DNA from 3 places in the Clostridium sp. Marseille-Q7071 genome. Region 1 is predicted to be linked to each of the others. Evidence: riboswitches for the same ligand, from Rfam matches in the RefSeq annotation. Region 1 holds a riboswitch; each other region holds the start of a gene.
The links. Region 1 has a riboswitch for S-adenosylmethionine ahead of metK (methionine adenosyltransferase). Riboswitches for the same ligand answer to the same signal wherever they lie in the genome.
Positions count from the first base shown of each region.

Region 2: another riboswitch for S-adenosylmethionine. It lies ahead of ACWPW7_RS22555 (MetQ/NlpA family ABC transporter substrate-binding protein); the one in region 1 lies ahead of metK (methionine adenosyltransferase).
Region 3: another riboswitch for S-adenosylmethionine. It lies ahead of ACWPW7_RS01605 (methionine ABC transporter ATP-binding protein); the one in region 1 lies ahead of metK (methionine adenosyltransferase).

Region 1 covers NZ_CBCOPR010000001.1:232,687-240,770, forward strand. Annotated here, with positions in the region: gene recD2 (SF1B family DNA helicase RecD2) at 1-1,655, opposite strand, end outside; gene metK (methionine adenosyltransferase) at 2,203-3,378, opposite strand; SAM riboswitch class I at 3,461-3,565, opposite strand; partial or broken gene ACWPW7_RS01055 (MATE family efflux transporter) at 3,809-5,149, opposite strand; gene ACWPW7_RS01060 (ABC transporter ATP-binding protein) at 5,276-6,049, opposite strand; partial or broken gene ACWPW7_RS01065 (FecCD family ABC transporter permease) at 6,051-7,093, opposite strand; gene ACWPW7_RS01070 (ABC transporter substrate-binding protein) at 7,165-7,842, opposite strand; gene ACWPW7_RS01075 (hypothetical protein) at 7,809-8,084, opposite strand, start outside.
Region 2 covers NZ_CBCOPR010000001.1:4,748,189-4,756,272, reverse strand. Annotated here, with positions in the region: gene ACWPW7_RS22595 (hypothetical protein) at 100-276, shown strand; gene ACWPW7_RS22590 (hypothetical protein) at 329-526, shown strand; gene ACWPW7_RS22585 (UPF0489 family protein) at 641-1,483, opposite strand; gene ACWPW7_RS22580 (hypothetical protein) at 1,784-2,059, shown strand; partial or broken gene tnpA (IS200/IS605 family transposase) at 1,998-2,381, shown strand; gene ACWPW7_RS22570 (RNA-guided endonuclease TnpB family protein) at 2,398-3,840, shown strand; partial or broken gene ACWPW7_RS22565 (helix-turn-helix domain-containing protein) at 4,180-4,556, opposite strand; gene ACWPW7_RS22560 (VanZ family protein) at 4,735-5,253, opposite strand; SAM riboswitch class I at 5,521-5,631, shown strand; SAM riboswitch class I at 5,756-5,866, shown strand; SAM riboswitch class I at 5,991-6,101, shown strand; gene ACWPW7_RS22555 (MetQ/NlpA family ABC transporter substrate-binding protein) at 6,238-7,077, shown strand; gene ACWPW7_RS22550 (methionine ABC transporter ATP-binding protein) at 7,097-8,084, shown strand, end outside.
Region 3 covers NZ_CBCOPR010000001.1:351,563-359,646, forward strand. Annotated here, with positions in the region: gene ACWPW7_RS01600 (methionine ABC transporter permease) at 1-551, opposite strand, end outside; gene ACWPW7_RS01605 (methionine ABC transporter ATP-binding protein) at 544-1,509, opposite strand; SAM riboswitch class I at 1,948-2,050, opposite strand; gene ACWPW7_RS01610 (lipopolysaccharide biosynthesis protein) at 2,120-3,553, opposite strand; gene ACWPW7_RS01615 (hypothetical protein) at 3,859-4,278, opposite strand; gene ACWPW7_RS01620 (oligosaccharide flippase family protein) at 4,313-5,287, opposite strand; gene ACWPW7_RS01625 (hypothetical protein) at 5,533-5,799, shown strand; gene ACWPW7_RS01630 (phospho-sugar mutase) at 5,970-7,673, opposite strand; gene ACWPW7_RS01635 (hypothetical protein) at 7,944-8,084, opposite strand, start outside.

The DNA of each region.
Region 1 (8,084 bases):
TTTTTCATAGGAGATAAAATTTGTATGTGCTTTGTTTTATCCCATGATCTATTAAATTTGGGAAGTCTAGTATTTATTAAAGATATAATTTGTTCTAATATCTTTTCTGTATCATAACATTCTATAAAATAAAAATCGCTACCTTTTTTATTTAACATAGGCATTTTACCATCATTAATTAAGTGAGCATTTACTGTTATCATACTTTCTTTACCCTGTCTAAATATTTCATTAAGTCTTACAGTCCTTATAGAATTACTCTCTATAATATCTCTAAGCACATTTCCTGGACCTACAGATGGAAGTTGATCTACATCTCCTACTATTATTAATCTTGTGCCCAATGATATTGCTCCTAAAAGGTTATTCATTAAATTAATATCTATCATTGAAGCCTCATCTACTATTAGAACATCACATACAAGAGGACTACTTTCATCTCTCAAAAGTTCAATACCTTCTTCTCCTGCACCTATCTCTAAAAGTCTATGAATAGTTTTGGCTTCTCTTCCAGTAGCTTCTGTCATTCTTTTTGCAGCACGACCTGTAGGCGCAGCCATAAATACCTTCATACCAGCCTTTTCAAATATGCTAACAATACAGTTAATTATTGTAGTCTTTCCTGTGCCAGGACCTCCTGTAATAACTTCAACCCCATAAGATATTGCTCCTTTTATAGCCTCAATTTGTGATTTTGCAAACTTTAAATTATTTTCTTTTTCAAAAGACTTTATTTCCTTTTCTCCATTAACCTCTAACTCATCATAGGAATTTGATGCAAGTTCAACAATTTTTCTTGTTACACCCAATTCTGCATAAAGATATGGAATAGTAAAAACTGCACTTTCTCCATATATATTCTCTATCTTTAATTTTCCTTCTAAAACACTATCATATACGGATTTTTGAATGTTTTCTTCATCAACAGATAAAATCTCTTTACACCTAACAATAAGCCTCTCTAATGGCATATATGTGTTTCCTAAAAGGCAAAATTCATTTACAACATATCTTATTCCACTTTTAATTCTAAAAGGAGAATCTTTATCTATGCCTAAATTTTTTGCTATATTGTCTGCTGTTTTAAAACCTATTCCTGATATAGTTTCTGTTAATATATATGGATTTTCTTTAACAATTCCTACAGAATTTGCTCCAAATCTTTTATATATTTTCATACATTGATTAGCGGAGATTCCATAGGTTTGAAAAAAAATCATAATGCTTCTAAGTTCTTTTTGTGAGGAATAAGATTTCATTATAAGTTCAATTTTTTTCTCCCCTATACCATTAATTTCTCTTAATCGCTCTATATTATTATCTAAAACTTCTAAAGTTCTTTCTCCAAAAAAATCAACTATCTTTTTTGCAGTAACAGGTCCTATTCCTGAGATAACCCCACTAGCTAAATACTTCTCTATCCCTAAAATACTACTTGGTAAAATTTCTTCAATACTTAGTACTTTTAGCTGTTCACCAAATTTAGGATGAATTACCCACTCTCCAGTTACCTTATAATGCTGACCTTCACTAATATAAGGGATTATACCTACAATAGTTTTTTTAATATTACCATTTCTTATATTGGCAATGGTATAACCATTATCCTCATTTTTAAAGACAATATCATCTATTATCCCTGTTATATCTGTCATGAAAATCTCTCCTAAAAATTCTTCTTTTGATTAATTATAACATAGCCCCTTATAGGGTTTCTAATTTTAAACCCAATATATAGATAAATCTAATTGCCTTATTAAAGTATTTCAATGTACAACCTAAAATAATGCACAATTCACAATTAAGGGAAAAATTAGTTCTTCACCTCTAGGGAATAGTTTAATCAATGGAGAATTAAGAATTGACAATTGACAACTATAGTTGAAATTAATTCTGTAAATTAATTTCTTTAAATAGATCTTTTAATTAAAGTGACTATGTCACTTTAAAAATAAATCAATTTTAAATTTCTCAGATTCTGCTGAGAAATGTCCATAATTGTGAATTTTGCATTAATTGTGAATTTTGCATTGTAAATTGTGAATTAAATATAATATACCCTATTCATAATATATTTTTACCATTTCAGAATCATTACAAACCTTTTAAATGTAAATTAACAATTTTCTATTTAATGATTAATATATGTAGCATTATATATAAAATAAAACCCTGTACTAAATCAAGTACAGGGTTTTATTACTATATATATCTTCTAATTTGAGCTACTTTACTTAATTTTTCCCATGGAAGATCTAAGTCTGTTCTTCCGAAGTGTCCATAAGCAGCTGTTTGTCTGTATATCGGTCTTCTTAATTCTAATTCTTTTATTATAGCACCAGGTCTTAAATCGAATACTTCTTTAATTATTTCGACAATCTTATCATCTGATACCTTTCCTGTTCCAAAAGTATCAACTTCAATTGATACAGGATTAGCTACTCCTATAGCGTATGCAAGTTCTACTTCTAGTTTATATGCAACTCCTGCAGCTACTAGATTTTTAGCCACCCATCTTGCAGCATATGCAGCTGAACGGTCAACTTTTGTTGGATCTTTTCCTGAGAATGCTCCACCGCCATGTCTTCCGTATCCACCATAAGTGTCAACAATTATTTTTCTTCCTGTTAATCCTGAATCACCTTGTGGTCCACCTATAACAAACTTTCCAGTTGGATTAATATAGTATTTAGTATTTTCATCTAATAATTCAGATGGTACTATAGCATTTATAACATGTTTCATTAAGTCTTCATAAATTTGCTCTTGAGAAACATCTGGGCAATGTTGAGTTGATATAACTATTGTATCTATTCTTACTGGTTTTTCATCCTCATATTCAACTGTAACTTGAGTTTTTCCATCTGGTCTTAAATATGATAAAGTTCCGTTTTTTCTAATTTCTGCCAATCTTCTTGATAATCTATGAGCCATAGCTATTGGAAGAGGCATATATTCTTCAGTTTCAGATGTAGCAAATCCAAACATCATTCCCTGATCTCCAGCTCCTACAGCTTCAATTTCCTCTTTTTCTTGTCCTCTTTTTTCTATTGCCTCATCAACACCTTGAGCTATATCTGGAGATTGTTCATCAATAGATGTTAATACAGCACAAGTATTGCAATCAAATCCAAATTTAGCCCTTGTATACCCTATTTCTTCTACAGTTTTTCTAACTACCTTTGGAATATCTACATAACAATTAGTAGTTATCTCTCCCATAACCATAACCATACCAGTAGTTACTGCTGTTTCACAAGCTACTCTAGCATTAGGATCGTTCTCTAATATACTATCTAAAACCGCATCTGATATTTGATCACACATTTTATCTGGATGTCCTTCTGTAACTGACTCTGAAGTAAATAATCTTCTCATTTCTTAATCTCCTCCTCACTACGTTTATAAAATAAAAAAACTCTTCTTAGATAAGAAGAGGCTAAATATACATACTTGCACTCTCTTATCTTGCAGAATTACTTCCGCAGGAATTGGCACCGTTGTACATACGCACCGGTTGCCGGGTTTCACAGGGCCCGTTTCCCTCCACCTCTCTTGATAAGAGTAAATATTTTATTATTAAGTTTACTAGATAAATACTAACATAATGTCATTTCCCTGTCAACATTGCTACTGTAAATTATATTAAGGAGAAAATTTTCCCACAAATCTTACATATATTACAAAAAGACACTCTATAAGGATGTCTTTTGCAATATATACATAATCTAGGTATAACTTATTTTAAGTCAAAAGTAATTGCAATTTATTTTCAGTCAAAGTCTCTATTAAATAAACTTAATAAATTCTAAATTACTATCCCTTCCTCTCTCCCCATAATTTTTTTATACGTAAAAATACCTAAGGTATCTGATAAAAACCATCCAATAGGAATTGCTAAACATATCCCAGTAAATCCTAAAGGTGTTATTGCAAGACCATATGCCAAGAGTACTCTAGTTCCTTGGGAAACAAAAGTGAGAATAATAGACACATTAACTTCGCCAAGTCCACGATAAAACCCATAAAACATTTGTAAAAATCCAAGCAATGTATAAGTAACACATACAATACGTAAATAATACACGCTAACTTCAATAACATCAATAGCTTCCTTCTTAACGAAAATTAATACCAACTGTGGTGCAAAAACAAAAACCAGTATAGAAATAGCCAGCGAAAATATAACTATAACTTTTGAAACACCACGGATCCCTTCACGAATTCTTTTCATATTTCCTGCACCTTTATTTTGCGCAACATAGGTAGAAAAAGCATTACCAAAATCCTGCATAGGTATATTAGCAAAAGAATCAATCTTTGAAGCAGCTGCAAAGTACCGCCATTACTATAGCACCAAAAGTATTAACGATACTTTGAATCATCATCATACCAAAGCTTGATGCAGATTGTTGTACAGCAGTTAAAATAGAATAACTAGCAACTGTTTTAAACATCTGCCTATCAAATACAATATCTTGACGCTTAAATTTAATAAAATCTATACGTTTAATTGCATACACAGCACAGCTAACCGCTGAAATACCTGAGCAATAAATGTTGCCAATGCAACACCTGTTACTTCCATATTTAATATTATAGTAAAAACCAAGTCTAAAATTATATTGATTACAGCAGATAAAATTAAAAAGTAAAGTGGGGATTTGGAATCGCCAATAGCTCTAAGTAAAAAAGAAAATGCATTATAAACTCCTGAAAAAATTAGCCCTGCAAATATAAATCTCAAATAATCAGCAGCATATGCTCTTGTTTCTGGTGGCATTTGAAACAACTGAATTATTTGCCCCATAAATAGAGATGTTATTACCGTAAGCGTAATGCTTATAATAAAAATAAATATAAAGGAAGTTGAAATTGCTTTTTTCAATTCTTCATATCGCTTTGCACCAAAAAGTTGAGAAAAAAGTGCAGACGCTCCCATAGAAAGCCCAATCAAAATAGATGTCACAAATGTCATAATTGCAAAGGATGAACCAACAGCAGCTAATGCCTCTTTTCCCACAAATCGACCCACAATAATTGTATCAACAATATTATAAAATTGCTGAAACAAATTACCAATAAACATTGGAATTGCAAATCGAATGATCATCTTCATTGGCTTCCCTTTTGTCATATCAGTTTCCAAATCAAACACCTCCAAATATCTATTTAAGTTAAAAACTTAAATTTCGTCTTCTAGAATAGCATTTTTTCTTTTTTCACATAATTTAAAGTAATCTATATATCTTTAAATTATTGAAATAAATTATGTTCAATTTAATATAGGATTGTAAGCAATAGCTAGTCCACCAGTTACAGGATTCTTATAAATTTCACAATCAATTTCATATACGTGCTTTATAAGCTCTTTTGTTAGAATTTCATTAGGAACTCCATTTGCAATTACTTCTCCACTTTTTAAAACATATAAAATATCACAATAGGTTGCAGCAAGAGAAAGATCATGTAATGCAGCCAAAGTGCCAACTTTTAAAGACTTAACAATTGATAAAATTTGTAATTGGTATTTAATATCTAAATGATTTGTTGGTTCATCAAGTATTAAAAATTTAGGTTGCTGAGCAATAGCTCTAGCTAATATAACTCTTTGTTTTTCACCGCCGGAAAGAGTTAGATAACTTCTATTTGAATATGAAACTAAATCTACTTTCTTAAGGGCTTCATTAACAATTTCATAATCACTTTTATTATTTGATTGCATTAAATTTTTGTGAGGGGTTCTACCCATCATGACCATTTCATATACAGTAAAGTCAAAACTCATATCATTAAATTGTCCAACAACTCCCATTGTTTTGGAAATTGACTTTGGACTAGATTTTAAAACATCTTTCTCATCTAAAAATACCGATCCTTGTTTAGGCTTAATTACTTTATATATACTTTTTAACAAAGTGGATTTTCCACATCCATTAAAAGGCCCAATAATACCAACAAATTGTCCACTACCAACATAGAGAGAAATGTCTTTTATAATATCAGCTCCTGAAAGTGCAACTTGCATATTATCAACTTTTAAATTCATATTATTTTCCTCCAAATCCGTAACTTTTCTTAATTAACATATACATAAACATAGGAGCACCAAGAAGAGCTGTGACAATACCAATTGGCAATTCACCTTTTGGTATGATTGTTCTTGCCAATATATCTGTCCAAATAAGGAAAATCGCACTAGTAAGGATACCTGCTGGTAAAAGCCGCTTATGATCAGAACCAACAACACTTCTAACTATATGAGGAATAATTAAACCAACGAATCCAATGATACCGCATGTTGCTACAATTACACCTGTAACTATAGATGAAATAACCATATAAAGCCTTCTATAAAAATTAAGATTAATTCCTAAAGTAACTGCAGCTTCATCGCCCACTAACATTGTGTTCATTATTCTTGATTGTAACAAGAAAAAATAATAGCTATCATCACAACCGTTCCGATTAAGGGTAAATCCTCCCACTTGGCAGAAGCAAGACTACCCATTGTCCAAAAAGTTATAGAACGAATTCCTTCTGAGTCTTTTGCAAAATAAACAATAAAATTTGAAAATGCACTACATAACGCATTAATTACTGTTCCAGCAAGAACTAACTTGACAGAAGACATTTTGCCACCAATACTCGAGAGCACCAAGACCAAAATAGCAGCTCCTAAAGCTCCAATAAATGCCCAAAAAGCAATCCCCATCTCACCGATAATACTTGTACTAGCAAAACCTATCATTATAGAAAATGTTGCTCCTAAAGAAGCACCTGAGGAAATACCCAATATATATGGATCAGCCAATGGATTTTGTACAGAAGCTTGCATAACAGCTCCACATAAAGCAAGCCCTGAACCAACAATCATTGCTAACAATACTCTTGGAAAACGAATCTGCCAAATAATATCTACAAACATTCCTGACGTAAGTTGACTAAGATTCCCAATTTGTATACCTGTTAATTTATAAATCAATATTCTACAGGATTCATTAAAAGGAATAGACACTTGCCCTATAGATACTGAAATAATAATAGAAAATACAATAGTGACAATTAATAAAAGGATTATTGAATTAAACATATATCGGCTTTTTAATACAGACTCAAAATTTGTTGAAGTATCTTTCCTATCGCTTTGTTTTATCTTTAATATCATTTTTCCCTTCCCCCAAATAATTCAGGATGAATAAATGCTGCTACATCTTCATATAGATCAGCAAGTTGAAGACCACCATTTATCGAATTTGTATATTCTGCCACCATTACATTTCCTGTTTTTATTGCACTGACATTTTTGAGTCTTTCGTTTGAAAGTAGTTTGTTTTTTATCATCTCACTGTTAGGCTCCTGAAATTCTGTGATAATAATTTTTTCCGGATTAGCAGCAATAATTGCCTCAATTGACATCTCGATATATCCATTCTCTGACAATTTCATATATTCTCCGCCTGCACCTTCAATCATTTCATCAATAATGCACCAAGAAGGTGGATAGTAATAATAGGTTTCTCGTGCACTTCCAATAAGCAATACCTTTGGAGTTTCTTTAGCACCTTGAGCTATCCTTTTAACATTATTGATTCTAGAGTTCTGCTCTTTTAGATATATATCGGTCTCACCCCTAACATTAAAAGCCATTCCAAAATTCTTAATTTCCGTAAAATATTCCTCGATGCTGCGTCCTATTGTAAAGTTTACAGCGGAAAGTACTTGAATACCCCTGTCATTCCAAAAAGAAATATCCCCCAATAATTCTTCTTTAAAAGCTGAAGATATGGAATAGATAATGTCAGGTTTCAATGCAAGTACAGCTTCTTTAGATAATTGCACGATTCTGTAATAATTGGCATCTGGTTAATTTGATTAGCATATTTTGAAAAGGATTGATTAAGATAACCTACACCAACAACTTTATCCTTTTGCCCAAATTCAATCATGAGTTCAGCCATAGTTTCTCCAATAACTACAACTTTTTTAGGTTCTCTTTCAATGGTTTGTTCTATTTCTTTACCTTCATTCGTATACATTTTAATAGTGACAGGATAATGATTTCCCCCTTTTGCGTCACTTTT
Region 2 (8,084 bases), 4.5 Mb from region 1:
ACATATTTAAAATGGAGTTCCAAGAATAGATATATTTGTAGGAATTCAAGAATTTGTATTATAATAATTCGTATATAAAGTATTGGAAGTATTAAAAATTTGGATGAAGTAGAAATTTCTAAAGAAAAATTACTTCCAATAGTAAACAGTTTTGATATGAAGTTTGATTCATCAACAAGTTATAACATAAGAGTAATATGGGCATTTACTTTTGCATTGATGCAAACATCTTTTGAGAATAAATGTAATCACCCTAAAATTATCATATTTGATTGAAAGTCTAAAAATATAATTATTTCAGTTATAGCACAGAAAGAGAGGAATAGTTTTGAGTGAGCGTATACCTTGTAGAAGTAAAGGTTGTAAGGCAACTATTTTGCAAACAACAGCTGATAGAACCGGTGGTTATTGTATGTCATGCTATCAGAAAATAAAAAGAAAAGAGGAAGAGGAGTTTATCAAGAAAAATAGGAAAAATGTTAATTTGTACGCTAACATAACTGACCCTGTTGAAATTTTGGTCTAGGGATATTATGTTAGTTTGCTTTCACAGTGAGGGGAGAATTTTCAAATTGAAAATCTATTTCCCTTGACCTCAATTGTGATTTTAGTAGCAATAGACTCTAATACAATGACTTCTTCAAGATACTGTAATAAGTTCTCTTGTGTTATTGTATCTAGAGGATTTAAATCTTTTATTACCTTCCGTCCTTTTTATAGCATTTTCTATATGTACTAATAACTTTTCTAAAAGATAATTCTCATTTATATCGTTATCCTTTTTTTCTAACTCAACATAATATCCTTCCGTTGCTATAGTAATTATTTCTGCATTATTTACTAAATAGTTAAAAACAGACATGTCCACGGCATTGATAGCTTTTTTAGTATGAAAACAATCCAAATCAATATCTAAAATAAATTTCTTGTTTATTCTATTCGAGATAAAAAAACCAGGTATAAAATTATTTATCTGATTTAATTTAAATAATAGTTCCGCTCCTTCTATTACCTTATCGTATACATCAATTTGGCACTCATCGCCATGTGAACTTTTTTTACATTTGCTAGTGTAGCAAGGATCTATATAGTATATTTTATTATTGGCATAATCTCTGCAAATACCTGCACTCAGTAGGCTAAATACTACTGCGTCTGATATCATCCCTGTTTGTAATGCAAAATCTATATGCTCATCATTGGAAAGCTTGTCTAATGATGATGCAATTGTACTTGATTCATTTATATATGCATTTGCTATAAGTTGATCTCTTACAGGTCTCCATTCTAGACCAGCAACCTTACAAGAATGCCTGTAAAATGCACTACGAGTATCCATATGGTGGTCAAAAGTTAATAATACTGGTGCAGTTTCATTATTAGAGGCATATTCTGACCATGGAATTATAACTTCGTGATGATTTTCTACAATATAAATTTTCTTTCCTCTTACTACTTTTTCAGTTACTTTATCTGTTTTCAACAATAATCACTCCTTTAAAAATACTCTACAATTTTCGACATTATATAACATATCATATCTTTAATAAAAGGAAAAGTGTCCTTTGGGAGATGGTTATGTTGTGAAAAAATTTTTATCATCACGGCTGGTTTTAATTAGTTTTCAATCTTAATATATTATTCATTAGAAGTATTATAAAACTAGCTTTAATGAAAAACCTCACTTAGAAGCAATACGGTGAGATAGTTGTATTTTATCAAAAATGTAGAAATGGGTTGTGGTAAAATATTCATATAAAAATTACAAAATAAAAAATAACATTTGACTTATGCAGATAGTACTTTAAATACAGAAATTGAAGAATGTCTACGAGCATTATTAAAGAAGAATGAGTGTTATCCTGAAGTAATATTTAAAGATGCTCCAGTTGATGTTAGGGATTATTTGATAGAACAAGTTAATAGAGGCTCAGATACTTTAAGTTTAAATCATATGTTAGGAGCTTTACCTTGGATTGGTGATAAAAGAGTCATAAATTTATTTTATCACACAACACAGAATACTCAGTACTTCAGTGCCGAGACGAATGTGCCATAAACTTCTCGTTGGAAATGTAGAAGAAGACTTAAAGAATATAATAAATTAACTTGTAAATGATAATGTTATAACCATTGTAGAAATGGAAACTAACAAAGACCATATACATTTGCTAATAGAGTGTACTCCACAACACTATATACTTAATATTCTAAAATCATTAAAAGGTATATCTGCAAGAAGAATGTTTTAGTTGCATCCTGAACTTTAAAATAGATTATGGGGTGGACATATGTGGAACCCGAGCTACTTCGTAGCCACTATAAGTGAAAATACAGAAGAACAAATAAGAAAATATATTCAAAATCAACAGAAAAAATAAAGGAGGAATTTCTCTAGTGGCAAACTACGTTTTGACACTTCCATTGAAAACGGAAAAGTGGCAAGAAGATATATTAGAAAAAAGATTGAATATTGCTCGTCAAATCTACAATACTTGTCTTGGAGAGATTCTTTCAAGATATAGATTAATGCAAAGACAAAAAGAATATGGTCTTGCAATGAAAATGGAAAAAGGTAAAAAACGTAATGCAATGTTCAATAAACTTAGAAAAGATTTTGGTGTAACTAAGTTTGATCTAAACAAATATGTGAAACCTATGGGGCAAAAGTTTAAACAAAACTTAGGTTCTCAAATGGTTCAAGAAATCGCAGAACGTTCTTTTACTTCTTTTGAAAAACTAATGTTTGGAGAAGCTAAGAAAGTTAGATTTAAAGATTTCAGTAAGTTCTATTCTGTACGTGAAAAAGGAAATATCACAGGCTTTAGATATTTTGAAGATAGAAACGTAATGGAATGGCTTGGGCTAACAATGCCAGTAATCATAAAAAGAAATGACGAGTATGCAAATCAATGTTTTTTAGATAAATTAAAGTTTTGCAAACTTGTCAAAAAAGTTATCCGCGGTAAAAATAGATATTTTGTTCAAATGACTTTCGAGGGTGTTCCACCAAAAAAGAACAACCGTAAGGTTTCTACTGATGAAAATTCTCGTGTAGGCCTAGATATTGGTACTTCTACTCTTGCTATAGCAAGTGAAAAAGAAGTTAAAATATTAGAACTTGCAGAAGATATAAATATAGACGAAAAACTTAAAAGAGCTCTTCAAAGAAAACTTGATAGACAACGTAGAGCAAATAATCCTAACAAATATAATGAAGATGGCACAATTAAAGTAGGAAATCGTGACAAATGGGTTCAAAGTAAAAGTTATATCAAAACTAAATTTGCACTTTCTGAAATTCAAAGGAAAATAGCCGATAAGAGAAAACAATCTCATAATAAACTTGCTAATCACATACTTTCTCTTGGTCTTGATGTAAGAGTTGAAACTATGAATTTTAAAGGACTTCAAAAAAAGGCAAAAGAAATTACTATAAATGAGAAAACTGGAAAGATTAATCGCAAGAAAAGATTTGGAAAATCTCTTAGTAACAAAGCCCCGAGTATGCTTATAACTCTTATAGATAAGAAACTTCAATACTACAGTCTTTCAATTAAGAAAATAAATACTTACAAAGTTAAAGCAAGTCAATTTGAACACTTCACAGAAACTTATGTTAAAAAGCCATTATCAAAACGTTGGAATGAATTTGAACAAGGAAATATTCAAAGAGATATGTATTCTGCATTTCTAATAATGAATACAAAGGATAACTTAAAAGAAGTAGATATAGATAGAGCAAATGCAACTTTTGAAAACTTCTTCAAGTTGCATAATAAAGAAATAAAAAGAATTAGAAAATTAGATAAAAAACAAATAAGTAGCATAGGACTCTAAAAGTCTATACTACTTTGGGGCATATGGTTTTGAACCGAGCCAATATGATAAACCCCGTAGGGTGATAATAGTTTCAACGGAAACTTTGCCCGATAAAGTCTTAGGGAAACCAAGCCAGTATTTGGTGTTAACCGATATTGCTTTAGCAATTATCGGCTATCCAAAAGAAGTTTGGATAGTACCTAAGAACCTTATGACTTTAGTCGTGAGAGATTCAGCTGCGAAGAATGTAATATAGCTGTTACAAATTATCAACAGTCTTAGCAGTTACATAAATTAGAGGTGTTAGGATAGTGATAAGAAAAAGTAAGATGTTTTTATTGGTTTTAGAACTTCATCTTAACCCTTCATTTTTCTAAAAGCTAGTGGTGTTTTTCCGTGAACTTTTTAAACATTTTTACGAAGTTTCCACTATAATTATATCCAAGGATTTTAGATATTTCATCAATACTTAATTCTGTTGTAGTTAATAGATTTTCTGCCATTGTCATTTTAATGGAAGTAGTATATTGACTAATACACATATGATATTTTGCTAAAAAGCCTGCTTTTAATTTTTGTTCATTTAGAAATACCATTTTACTTAAGCTTTTAATGGTAGGAGGATTGCAGGCTTCTTTTGTTAAAATATTGTGGGCTTTTTGTATTGCATTGGAATCTGAGGCAGTTAAAGTAATATGCCTATTTTTCCCCATTTTAATATGACCATAATTTAATGACAAACTCCTTTCATTTGATATTTCTATCATTCTATGATAATTTTAGTTAGCTAATTATATTATCGCTTAAAATTAAAAACACCCTACATTTCTGCAGAGTTCCGTAAATTCAATAACGATTCGCTACTGAGTTTTAATTTTTGTTCTGGCTTTAAAGGTAACAGCTGAGTCTCGTTCAACCTAGAAATTTAATGCGAATTCCCATAATAAATACTAAAAATAAAACGAATAGTATAGCCAAAACAAAAAGCACTATACCTATCACTATCAGTACCTTATCTAATTTTTCTGAATTGAATACCTTTCTTAAAGTTGTATAAATCAGTATGCCTAAGATTCCACCAAGAGTGTTAGTCAAGAGATCAGTTATATCCGTAGCGCCGACCGCTAAAATGGATTGACTCACTTCAATAAAAAGACTAAACAATAAAATATAGATGGCATTTTTAACCATTGAACTTTTTTTGTTCACTATTTCTATCAAAATACCTAAGGGAACAAAAATAATAATATTGTAGACAACTTCTTTGACGCCACCTGACGCTCCAAATGGTATCAAGTTAATATGTCGTAATTGCTCACCAGAAAATACTCGATTAAGTACATCATTCAGCGAAACTGAAAATTTAAAAAGCAATATCCAGATCAAAACGATGAAGTAAAGATATAAAAGAATTTTACCTGCTTTTTTCATGTGAATGCCTCCTTCGTATTTGAATGCTTTATTTATTATATCACGAGGTGTCGAGTCAATTTAGCATTTATACAAAAATAAGCGCCAAGGAATATGCTGGGGAGTGTATCAGACTTTTCAACAGCAGTAGCAACTAGACAGCAATAATTAATTTAGGACTTATACTATTTGTTAAGTGGAATGTAAGAGAACTGGAATAAAATTTTATTTAGAAAAGTGTTGACAATTACTGTTATGGATAATATAATAAATCCAATAACTAAATATAACTTATCTAGAGCGGTGGAGGGACTGGCCCAATGATACCCGACAACCAGCATTCTCATTCGAATGAAATGGTGTTAATTCCTACAGATTGTAAAATCTGAAAGATAAGGACGATAGCAAATTTTATGATACAATTTATTGTTTATTAAAGTTAATCATGCTGTTTTCCTTATAGGAAAGCAGCTTTTTTATTATATAAAAGAATTAAAGAATTAAAATATTAATAACTAAATATAACTTATCCAGAGTGGCGGAGGAACTGGTCCTATGAAGCCCGACAACCAGCATTCTCATTCGAATGTAGTGGTGTTAATTCCTGCAGATTGTGAAATCTGAGAGATAAGGATGTCAGCAAATTTTATGATACAATTTATTGTTTATTAAAGTTAATCATGCTGCTTTCCTTATAGGAGAGCAGCTTTTTTATTACATAAAAGAATTAAATAATTAAAATGTTAATAACTAAATATAACTTATCCAGAGTGGTGGAGGGACTGGCCCAATGATACCCGACAACCAGCATTCTCATTCGAATGTAGTGGTGTCAATTCCTGCAGATTGTAAAATCTGAGAGATAAGGATGTCAGCAAATTTTATAATGCAATTTTATTGCTTATTAAATTTAATCATTGCTGTTTTCCTTATAGGAGAACAGCTTTTTTTTATAGTGTTTGATTAAATATATTAATAAAAATGTGAATTGAAAGGATGATTAAAATGAAATCAAAAAAAATACTATCATTAGCAGCGGCGCTTGCATTAAGTTTAGGCCTAATAGCATGTGGAAAGACTAATGACCTAAAAACTACAACTGATGCTCCGGCAAAAGACATAATAGTAGGTGTGTGTGCTGGACCTTATGGTGACATGTTTAAAGATGCAATTCAACCTTCCCTAGAAGAAAAGGGCTATAAGATAACTATTAAGGAATTTAGTGATTATGTTCAACCCAACAAAGCACTTGCAAATAAAGAAATTAACCTCAATATGTTTCAGCATTCTGTGTATCTTGAGAAATTTGGCGCTGGAAATAATTTAAATTTAACTGCAATTGCAGAAATACCAACAGCAGGTATGGGAGTTTATTCAAATAAAGTTAAATCCTTAGATGAACTAAAAGAAGGTGCTCTAGTTACAATACCGGATGATCCTACAAATTTAACAAGAGCATTAAAGGTACTAGAAGCTGCAGGGCTTATTACAATAGATCCTAAAGTTGAAAATTCAATAGCAACAGAAAAAGATCTTTCAGAGAATCCCAAAAAGCTTGAGTTTAAGCTTATAGAAGCACCACAGCTTCCAAGGACTTTAGATAGCGCAGATTTAGCAGTTATAAATGGGAACTTTGCAATTGCTGCAGGACTTAACCCTAGCGAAGCTTTATATAATGAAAAACTTAGTGATGGATATATAAATGTTATAGCAGTAAGAACAGAAGATGCAGATTCTCAGTTATCAAAAGATGTATTAGAGGTAGTTAAATCTTCTAAGTTTAAATCAGTAATTGATGATCCTAAGGGACAATATAAAGCTTTTCAAAAGCCAGCTGATTATTAATAAAAAGGAGTCATGTTGAATGATAGAACTTAAAAATATTAATGTGAAATTCAAACAAAAAAGCGATGAACTTCATGCTGTTTCAGATGTTTCCCTCAGAATTAAAAGAGGGGATATATTCGGAATAGTTGGTTCAAGTGGTGCTGGAAAAAGTACATTATTACGAACAATTAATCTTTTAGAGAAGCCTTCCAGTGGGGAAATAATGATCAATAATAAAAACATTATAAATTATAAAGGGAAAGAATTAAGAGAATTAAGACGAGGAATAGGCATGATATTTCAGCACTTTAATTTAGTTTTAAACAAAACTGTTTATGAGAATATTGGATTTTCACTTAAAACTGCTGGTAAAACTAAAGAAGAAATCAATATTAGGGTTAATGAACTTCTTCAGGTTGTTGGATTAAAAGATAAAGCTGAGGTCTACCCTTCAAAATTAAGCGGAGGACAAAAGCAAAGAGTAGGAATTGCAAGAGCAATGGCTAATAATGCCAAAATATTATTGTGTGATGAACCAACCTCAGCACTTGACCTTGAAACTACAGCATCTATTTTAAAGCTTCTCAAAGATATAAATGAACAATTTGGAATGACCATTGTAATTATTACTCATGAATTAGAGGTCATAAAGTCAATATGTAATAGAGTTGCAGTAATGGATAAAGGAAAAGTTGTAGAAGAAAGGCTGGTTTACGATTTATTTGCAAATCCTCAAAATGAATATACAAAACAGCTTTTAGCACATTCCTCAAATTTTCAGTTGCCAGAAGAACTTATTAAGAGTTTAAAAGGTCACATTGTAAAGCTTAAATATGTTGGAGAAACTGCTACAGAGCCTATATTATCGACACTTTCAAGTAAGTACAATGTGATTTTCAGCATACTTCAAGGAAAAATAGAGTACATTGGAGATTTACCTATGGGAACATTGTATATAACCATCAGCGGCAATGATGAAAGTATAGCTGAAGCTATTCAATATTTAAAAAATAACACATATAGTA
Region 3 (8,084 bases), 120 kb from region 1:
CCATACATTATAGCAACAGAGCCTAATCCTCCTGCCCCTACTGCACCAGCCATTGCTGAATATCCTATGATAGTGATTGTAGTTAAAGTTATAGCTGATATTATAGAAGGCATAGCTTCCTTTACTATTACTTTAAATAATATTTGAAAGTTGCTGGCTCCAAAGGATTTGGCTGCTTCTATCAATGATTTATCTACCTCATTTAATGCTGACTCTACTACCCTTGCGACAAAAGGTGCCGCTCCTATAGTTAAAGGTACAATCGCTGCTTTTTCACCAATTATTGATCCTGTTAAAACTTTAGTCAAAGGAATTATGGCTATTATTAATATTATAAAAGGAAATGATCTTAAAATATTTATAACCACATCTAGAGCTTTATATATTAATCTATTAGGCTTTAATCCATCTCTATTAGTAACTGTCAATACTAATGCTAATAAAAACCCCAATATTACAGCAAATATTGTAGACCAAAATACCATATATAAAGTCTCTAAAAAACCTTTTAATAATATACCTTTTAATAGGGTTATAATCTCACTACTCATTATTAATCACCTCCCAAGATATATTTCTAGTTGAAAGATAATCAATAACTTTTTCTTTATTACAATTATCAATATTAATTACGAGACTTCCTAGCACATCGTCTCTAAATCTTTCAAGCTTTCCCCACACTATAGACATATCAATATTTAATTCTCTTGCCATAGAAGTTATAATGCTTTCATTAGATGCTTCTTTAGGAAAAAATATTTTTATATTTACTCCACTAGCTGGAACAATTTCTTCCTCTCCTATCAATCTTTTTAAAGCTTTAGGCGGCTTTATAAAAAGCTCTTCAACCTCTCCCATCTCTACTATTTCTCCACTCTCCATAATTGCAACCCTATTACAAGCTTCTCTTATTACTTCCATTTGATGAGTAACTATAATTATAGTTATGTTAAGTCTTTCATTAATCTCTCTAAGAAGATTTAGTATATCCTTAGTTGTTTTTGGATCCAATGCAGAAGTTGCTTCATCACATAAAAGTATATGCGGATCTAAAGCTAATGCCCTAGCTATTGCTACTCTTTGTTTTTGTCCTCCACTAAGCTCTTTAGGTTTAGAATTAACTTTATCTTCTAAATTAACTACCTTTAATAGTTCTAAAACTTTTGACTTTATATAATTTTTATCAAATCCCCAGCATTCTAATGGTAACGCAATATTTTCAAATACAGTTTTCCTTTCAAGAAGAGAAAAATTTTGAAAAATCATTCCTAAATTTTTTCTAAATTCTCTCAGTTCCTTTCCTTGCAAGTTATTTATTTCTCTATTTTCTATTTTTATAATGCCACTATCATACTTTTCTAGTTTATTTAGACATCTTAGTAATGTAGACTTACCTACACCACTATGACCAACTATGCCAAATATTTCTCCTTTATTTATCTTTAAGTTTATATCCTTCAGTACTTTTAAGTCTCCGAAGCTTTTTTCTACTGACAAAATTTCTATCAAAAGTATCACCCCTTTTTTTAGTACATAATTTGCTATACACTATATCTATTTCATAATTGTGAATAATTTTTAATATTACTAAAAACTTTTTTCTATCATAAAAGAAATCAATAAAGTTCTAGATATAAATTACTAATTATTATAATTAGCTGCTTATATTCTAAGATACTTATTTAGTATCTTCAAAAATTGACTTGTGAATGTATCACTACAGCTTTCATTTTATTATTTCATCAGAATATAGTAATAACTCAAACTTAAGTCGAATTTTATATCTTACTAGCAGGAAATAGATATTGTATCTTAATTAATTGTTTTATCTTATATATATTAGATGATAAATATTATCTAAAAATAGTAAATATTGTATAATAAATATTATTCGCGAATAAATAAATTAAAGCCCGAGGAAATCCTCGGGCTTGATATACCAAAGTATCCTCATCTCTCAACATAACGTTGCAGGATTTAGCACCAATGTACATAATGTACTGGTTGCCGGGTTTCATAGGGCCAGTCCCTCCACCACTCTTAATAAGTGTTATTATTTTTTTATTATTTTTTTCTTACATACTATTCTATATCTATTTTAAATTTTTTTCAAGTACTTTTAATTTTTTTTCAATTTTAATTTGAGTTTTTTTAGTCCTTCTCCTAAATAATCCTTATATACAACCATTAACAGAATGATTTCACCTATTCCTATAAGTATATAAACTAAGTTAACTTCCATAAAAGTTGAGTATAATACGTAGAGTGTTAATGCTACGGTCATTATAGAGAATTCCTTTATATGATAGTTAACTCTAAAATGCTTTAAAGATATAAAAGTTCTCATAGCAAAGAATATTATATAAGAAATTCCTGTTGAAATAGCTGCACCTTTTGCACCATATATAGGTACTAATATAATATTACCTATTATATTAGCTATGCATGATACTGCTGCAATATATATATGTGATCTAGGATTTTTAAGGAAATTAATTCCCATAACAGTAGTTTCAGATATTGTGTACATTATTGGCATAAAACTTAAGAATGGAATTAAGAAAATAGCACTTCTATATTCTTTACCAAGTAATAATATTATTAAATCTCTAAATAATATTAGAAGTATGCCTCCAAGCATCATTACCACTGTTATTAATAAGTTCATTTTCTCAAAAAACTTTGTATCATTAGGATCTTTTTCATAACGTTCAAATGCTACTGGAACCCAAAATGTTGTAAAAGAACTTTGAATTATATTTAATATAGAAATAATTTTAAAAGCTGATCCATATATTCCAACTTCATTCAAGTCATTAAAATGTTTAATCGCTATTTTATCTGCTGATTGGAAAAGCCAAGTGATTACAAAAGTAAATAGCAATGGTATTCCATATTCTAATATTTCTTTTTGACTTCTCTTATAATCTTTTTTATTTAAAGTAAATATGTTCCAATAATTAAGTTCTACCACTACCCCCACCAATGTAACTACAAGATTAGAGAAAAAGGCTGCATAAGCTAGTGTTCTAAAATCTCTGTTAAAAAATCCTGCTGATAGAAGTATAAATATTAAATTTGAAACTTTCTGTGCTATTAAAAGTGCAGAATATGCTTTTCCCTTTTGCTGCATTCTAATTAGCATAGTTGCAAATCTATTAAGTATTAGAAATGTTGTATGTACTATTAATAATATAATTATTCTTATACTATATTCTCCAAATAAATAGTTAGATATTTGTTTGCCAAATAAAACTAATATCAATATAGAAGCTATATTTAGTATAAAAGGAATTTTTAAACAACTAAAGAGTAAGTTCTTTCTGTCCTCCTCTTTCTCTTCATAAAAAAATCTAACAAAGGCTTGGTCTATTCCACAAATTATAAAAGCCATTGTTATATTTGTGTATAACTCAAACATTGAAAATTTACCAAATTCCTCTGGTGATAAAAGTCTAGTAGTTATAGGAGTTGTTACAACTGCTATAAGAATGCTAATCCAACTTCCAATGGAAAAAGATAAAAACTTACTTATCAAACTATCCTTCTTCATAATAGTTCTCCTTCATTTAACGTTCTCTTTATAGTTGTCTTAAAAGACATATAACTTTATTTTATACTTCTATATTATTATGTCAATATTTTAGTTCCCTTAACATATAGTCATAATGGTTAAAAAGTTGTTGTATATCTAAGTATAGCTATGCCTTTAAATATTTTAATTAACAACTTTGTCAATGGAGAATTGACGAGGACAATTGACATTTAAGGTCGAAATTAATTCTCAATTAGTTAAAGCATCTTAATTTTTCATATAATAAATTAAGATGTTTTTAATTTTGCTGTAGTATATATAAACTATTTCTTAATATACTTTTTAATAAATATTGATATTCCCCTATTTATATAATCTTTATAAAGTATATATAATAATAAAAGCTCTCCAATTCCTATAAATATATAAATCATATTAACCTTATTAAAAGTTGCATATAGTACATAAGATGTAAATGCCAATGTTATAATTGAAAATTTCTTTAAGTGATAATTTACTTTAAAATGCTTTAGTGAAATAGAAGTTCTCATTATAAAAAATATAATGTTAGAAAGCCCTGTAGAAATAGCTGCTCCCTTTCCTCCATACATAGGAACTAATATGATATTCCCTATTAAGTTTAATACAAGACATACTACTGAAATATGAATATGAGCTTTAGGATTTTTAAGAAAATTAATTCCTATAACAGTTGTTTCAGATATGGCGTACATTATTGGCATAAGTGTTAAAAATGGAATAATAAATCTTGCTACTCTATATTCTACCAAGAATAAGTATTATTAAATCTCTAAAAAGTATTAAGAGTATTCCTCCTAAAAACATGACTATGGTTATAATTTGATTCATGTTCTCAAAAAATTTTACATTTTCAGGTTCATTTTTATATTTTTCAAAAGCCACAGGTGTCCAAAATGTAGAAAAAGAACTTTTAACTATATCAATTATTGTTATAACAAATAATGCTGAACCATAAATTCCAACTTCTGATTTTTTACAAAAATACTCTATAGTTCCTATATCTGCCGTTTGAAATAAAATTGATATTAATGTTGTAAAAGCTAATGGAACGCCATAATTTAAAATTTCTTTTTGAGCTTTACCATTTTGGTGATTTTTTAAAGTGAAAGGATTCCATATTTCTAATTCTACCAATATAGCAATAAGTGTCATTACTAAATTTGAGAAAAAAGCTGCATATGCTAAGGTCATAAAATTACTACCATATCTAATACTATAAACTATTATAAAAATTAAATTTGAGATTTTCTGTGCTACTACTAACGCTGAAAAAGTTTTTCCTTTTTGCTTCATTCTAATTATGGTTGTGGAAAACCTATTAAGTATTAAGAAAGTAGTATGTAGCCCTAATAGTATAATTATTCTTTTATTACCTTCAAATAAATATGAGCTAATAGCATTTCCAAATATAATTAAAAATAATATAGAAATAAGATTAACTATAAAAGGCGTTTTTAAACATTTAAAAAGTAAATTCTTTCTATGATTTTCACCATCATCATAAAAAAATCTAATAAAAGCACTATCAGTACCACAAATAATACAAGCCATAGCAACGCTTGTATACATTTCAAACATTTTAAAAACACCTAAATCGTGAGTTTTTATAAGTCTTGTGATAATCATTGATTGAAAAAATCCTATTATAATAGCTATCCAGCTTCCAATAGAAAATGATAAAAATTTTTTAAATAAATTATTATTACTCATAATTAAACCCCTTAAATCCTATCTAGTAAAATCCATTATAAAAAATAATGGAGACTTTAATTTTATAATTTAAAAAAATAAACTAAACTATAAGGCTTAGTTTAAACAAGATTATTCTATAACTTTTATACCTATATTCTACTTTTGTGCTTTAAACCCTTTTCTACAAAATTTTAATCCTTATACATAAATTCTTTATATTTTGAACAATATATAGTTATAAAGAGTATTAAGGAGGTTTTCTCATGAAGAAAAAATCCATTCCTCTAGTTTATCCATTAGAATCTGAAAACCATAATAATTTTCATAGTATCTCCTATGATATTGAATTATCTTATGAAAAAAAAGATACGATAAAAGATTGGACTTATCATTATTTACCTGTGGAAAATCATTGCAATTGTGATTTTAATACCAATGTATATTTAAATGAATTTCATGAAGATCTATCTATTGATAGTAAAGATACAAACTATATACATAATGATTATGAATACTATTCAAAGTATTAAGAATAAAAATTTCATTTCATAAATCCTACCTAATATATAAAAAACGTGAGTTTAAAAACTCACGTTTTTTATATATTAGGTAGAATGAAAAAATATTTATAAATGTTAAAACACATTTTTAATTTCTAAAGTACAAAATTTATTTTCAACTATTAGCTTATATCTCTTATTCACTCTAACTTATTCATTACATATTGTTTTAAGTTACCTAATTTTTCTTCACAAGATTTAAGAGAATTTCCTCTAGCTGATATATAAATTTTTATCTTAGGTTCTGTACCAGAAGGTCTTATAACAATCCAAGAGCCATCCTCCAATATAAACTTGATAACATTTGATTTAGGTAAACTTATATTCTTTATATTATTATTCTCTAAAGTCTTAGCAAATCCTAATTTATAGTCTTCAATTTCTTTTACATTGTATTTACTTATGCGAGTTATATCTTTCCTAAAAGAATTCATTATATTATTAATTTTATTTACTCCTTCAATTCCATTAAACTCTAAAGATATTAATTCTTCTTTATAATATCCATACTCTTCATAAAGCTTTGTTAAGGCTTCATATAATGATATACCTTTAGTTTTATAATAAAGTGCCATCTCACATACAAGCATTGCCCCAATTATTCCATCTTTGTCTCTTACAAAATCTCCACATAAATATCCATAACTTTCTTCAAAGCCAAAAATAAATTTTTTAATCTTTAATTCCTCGATAAGCTCGCCTATATATTTAAAGCCTGTAAGAACTTCTAAAATTTCTACTTCAAATTCTTCACCTATAGGTTTAACCATGTCCGTAGTTACAATGGTTTTAATTATTACCCCATTAGAAGGAATCTCATTTATTTCTCTTAATGAGGTTAAAATATAATGACTTAAAAGTGTTCCTAATTCATTTCCTGTTAATAGTTTATATTCTCCTGTATGGTATTTAGCCATAACACCTATCCTATCACAATCAGGGTCTGTCCCTAATATAACATCAGGGTTAATATCTTTAGCCAATTCTAAGGCTATATTAAAAACCTTGGGATTCTCTGGATTAGGATAAGGTGCCGTTGGAAAATTTCCATCAGGTTTTTCCTGATCTTTAACTACAAAAGTATTTTTATAACCTAGTTCCTTAAATAACCTTCTAATAGGAACATTTCCTGCACCATGTAGCGGAGTATAAATAATATTTAATTCTCTACTATTTTCTTTTATTAATTGCTTTCTTATAGTTACATTTTTAACCTTTTGTAAATAAGAAGAATATATATCTTCTCCAATATAATTTAATAACCCTTTGTTTAAAGCCTCATTCTTTGAAATCTTTTTTATATCATCGAAATCTTTAATTAAACTAATATGGTATAGAATTTCTTCTGCTGCTTTATCAGTTATCTGAACTCCACTTTCATTATAAACTTTATAACCGTTGTATTCTTTAAGATTGTGAGAAGCAGTTATAACTATACCAGCTTTACAATTTAATTCCCTAACAGCATAAGAAAGAATAGGTGTTGAAGTTAAAGTATCAAATATATATACCTTTATATTATTTCCACAAAAAACTCTGGCTGCAAACTCTGAGAATTCATAAGACATATGCCTTGAATCATATGCTATAGCTATAGAAATATTTTCTTTATATTTTTTTGTTAGATAATTGCTTAAACCTTCTGTTACCTTGCCTATAGTATAAATATTTAATCTATTAGTACCTGCCCCTATAATTCCCCTTAATCCTCCAGTGCCAAAATCTAAATCCTTGTAAAATCTATCTTTTATTTCATTTTCATCAATGGCTTTAAGCTCAAATTTTGTTTTTTCATCTACTGAATTAGAATTCAACCATAAATTATACTTTTCTTTATATAGCATATTTCCTCCTAATTTTAATTAATAAAAGCTATATTAAAAAACCGTTACTAAACTTTATTTACTATATAGATCTCCAAAATAACTATTCAAAAGTATAATGAATATTTTAGTATACTGGTTAATTACCTTTTAAACATGCCTTGTTTAAAAATAAAGGCATCAATTTCCATAGAGAAAAGAAACATGTACACATTGTAGTACATGTTTCTTATATCAGTATATGAAAAACCGTCAAAATATTGCATATTTTCCACAAAATATTATTTTAAACTATTCTACTTTCTCTTCAGTTTCTTCAACTTCTTCTTTTATTTCAGGATTAAAAAACTCTAATTCATCCTCATCAAGCTTTGCACCTGTAGTTTTTATTAAGTCAAAGATTTCTTCATCATTTAATAACCTTGCTTCTAC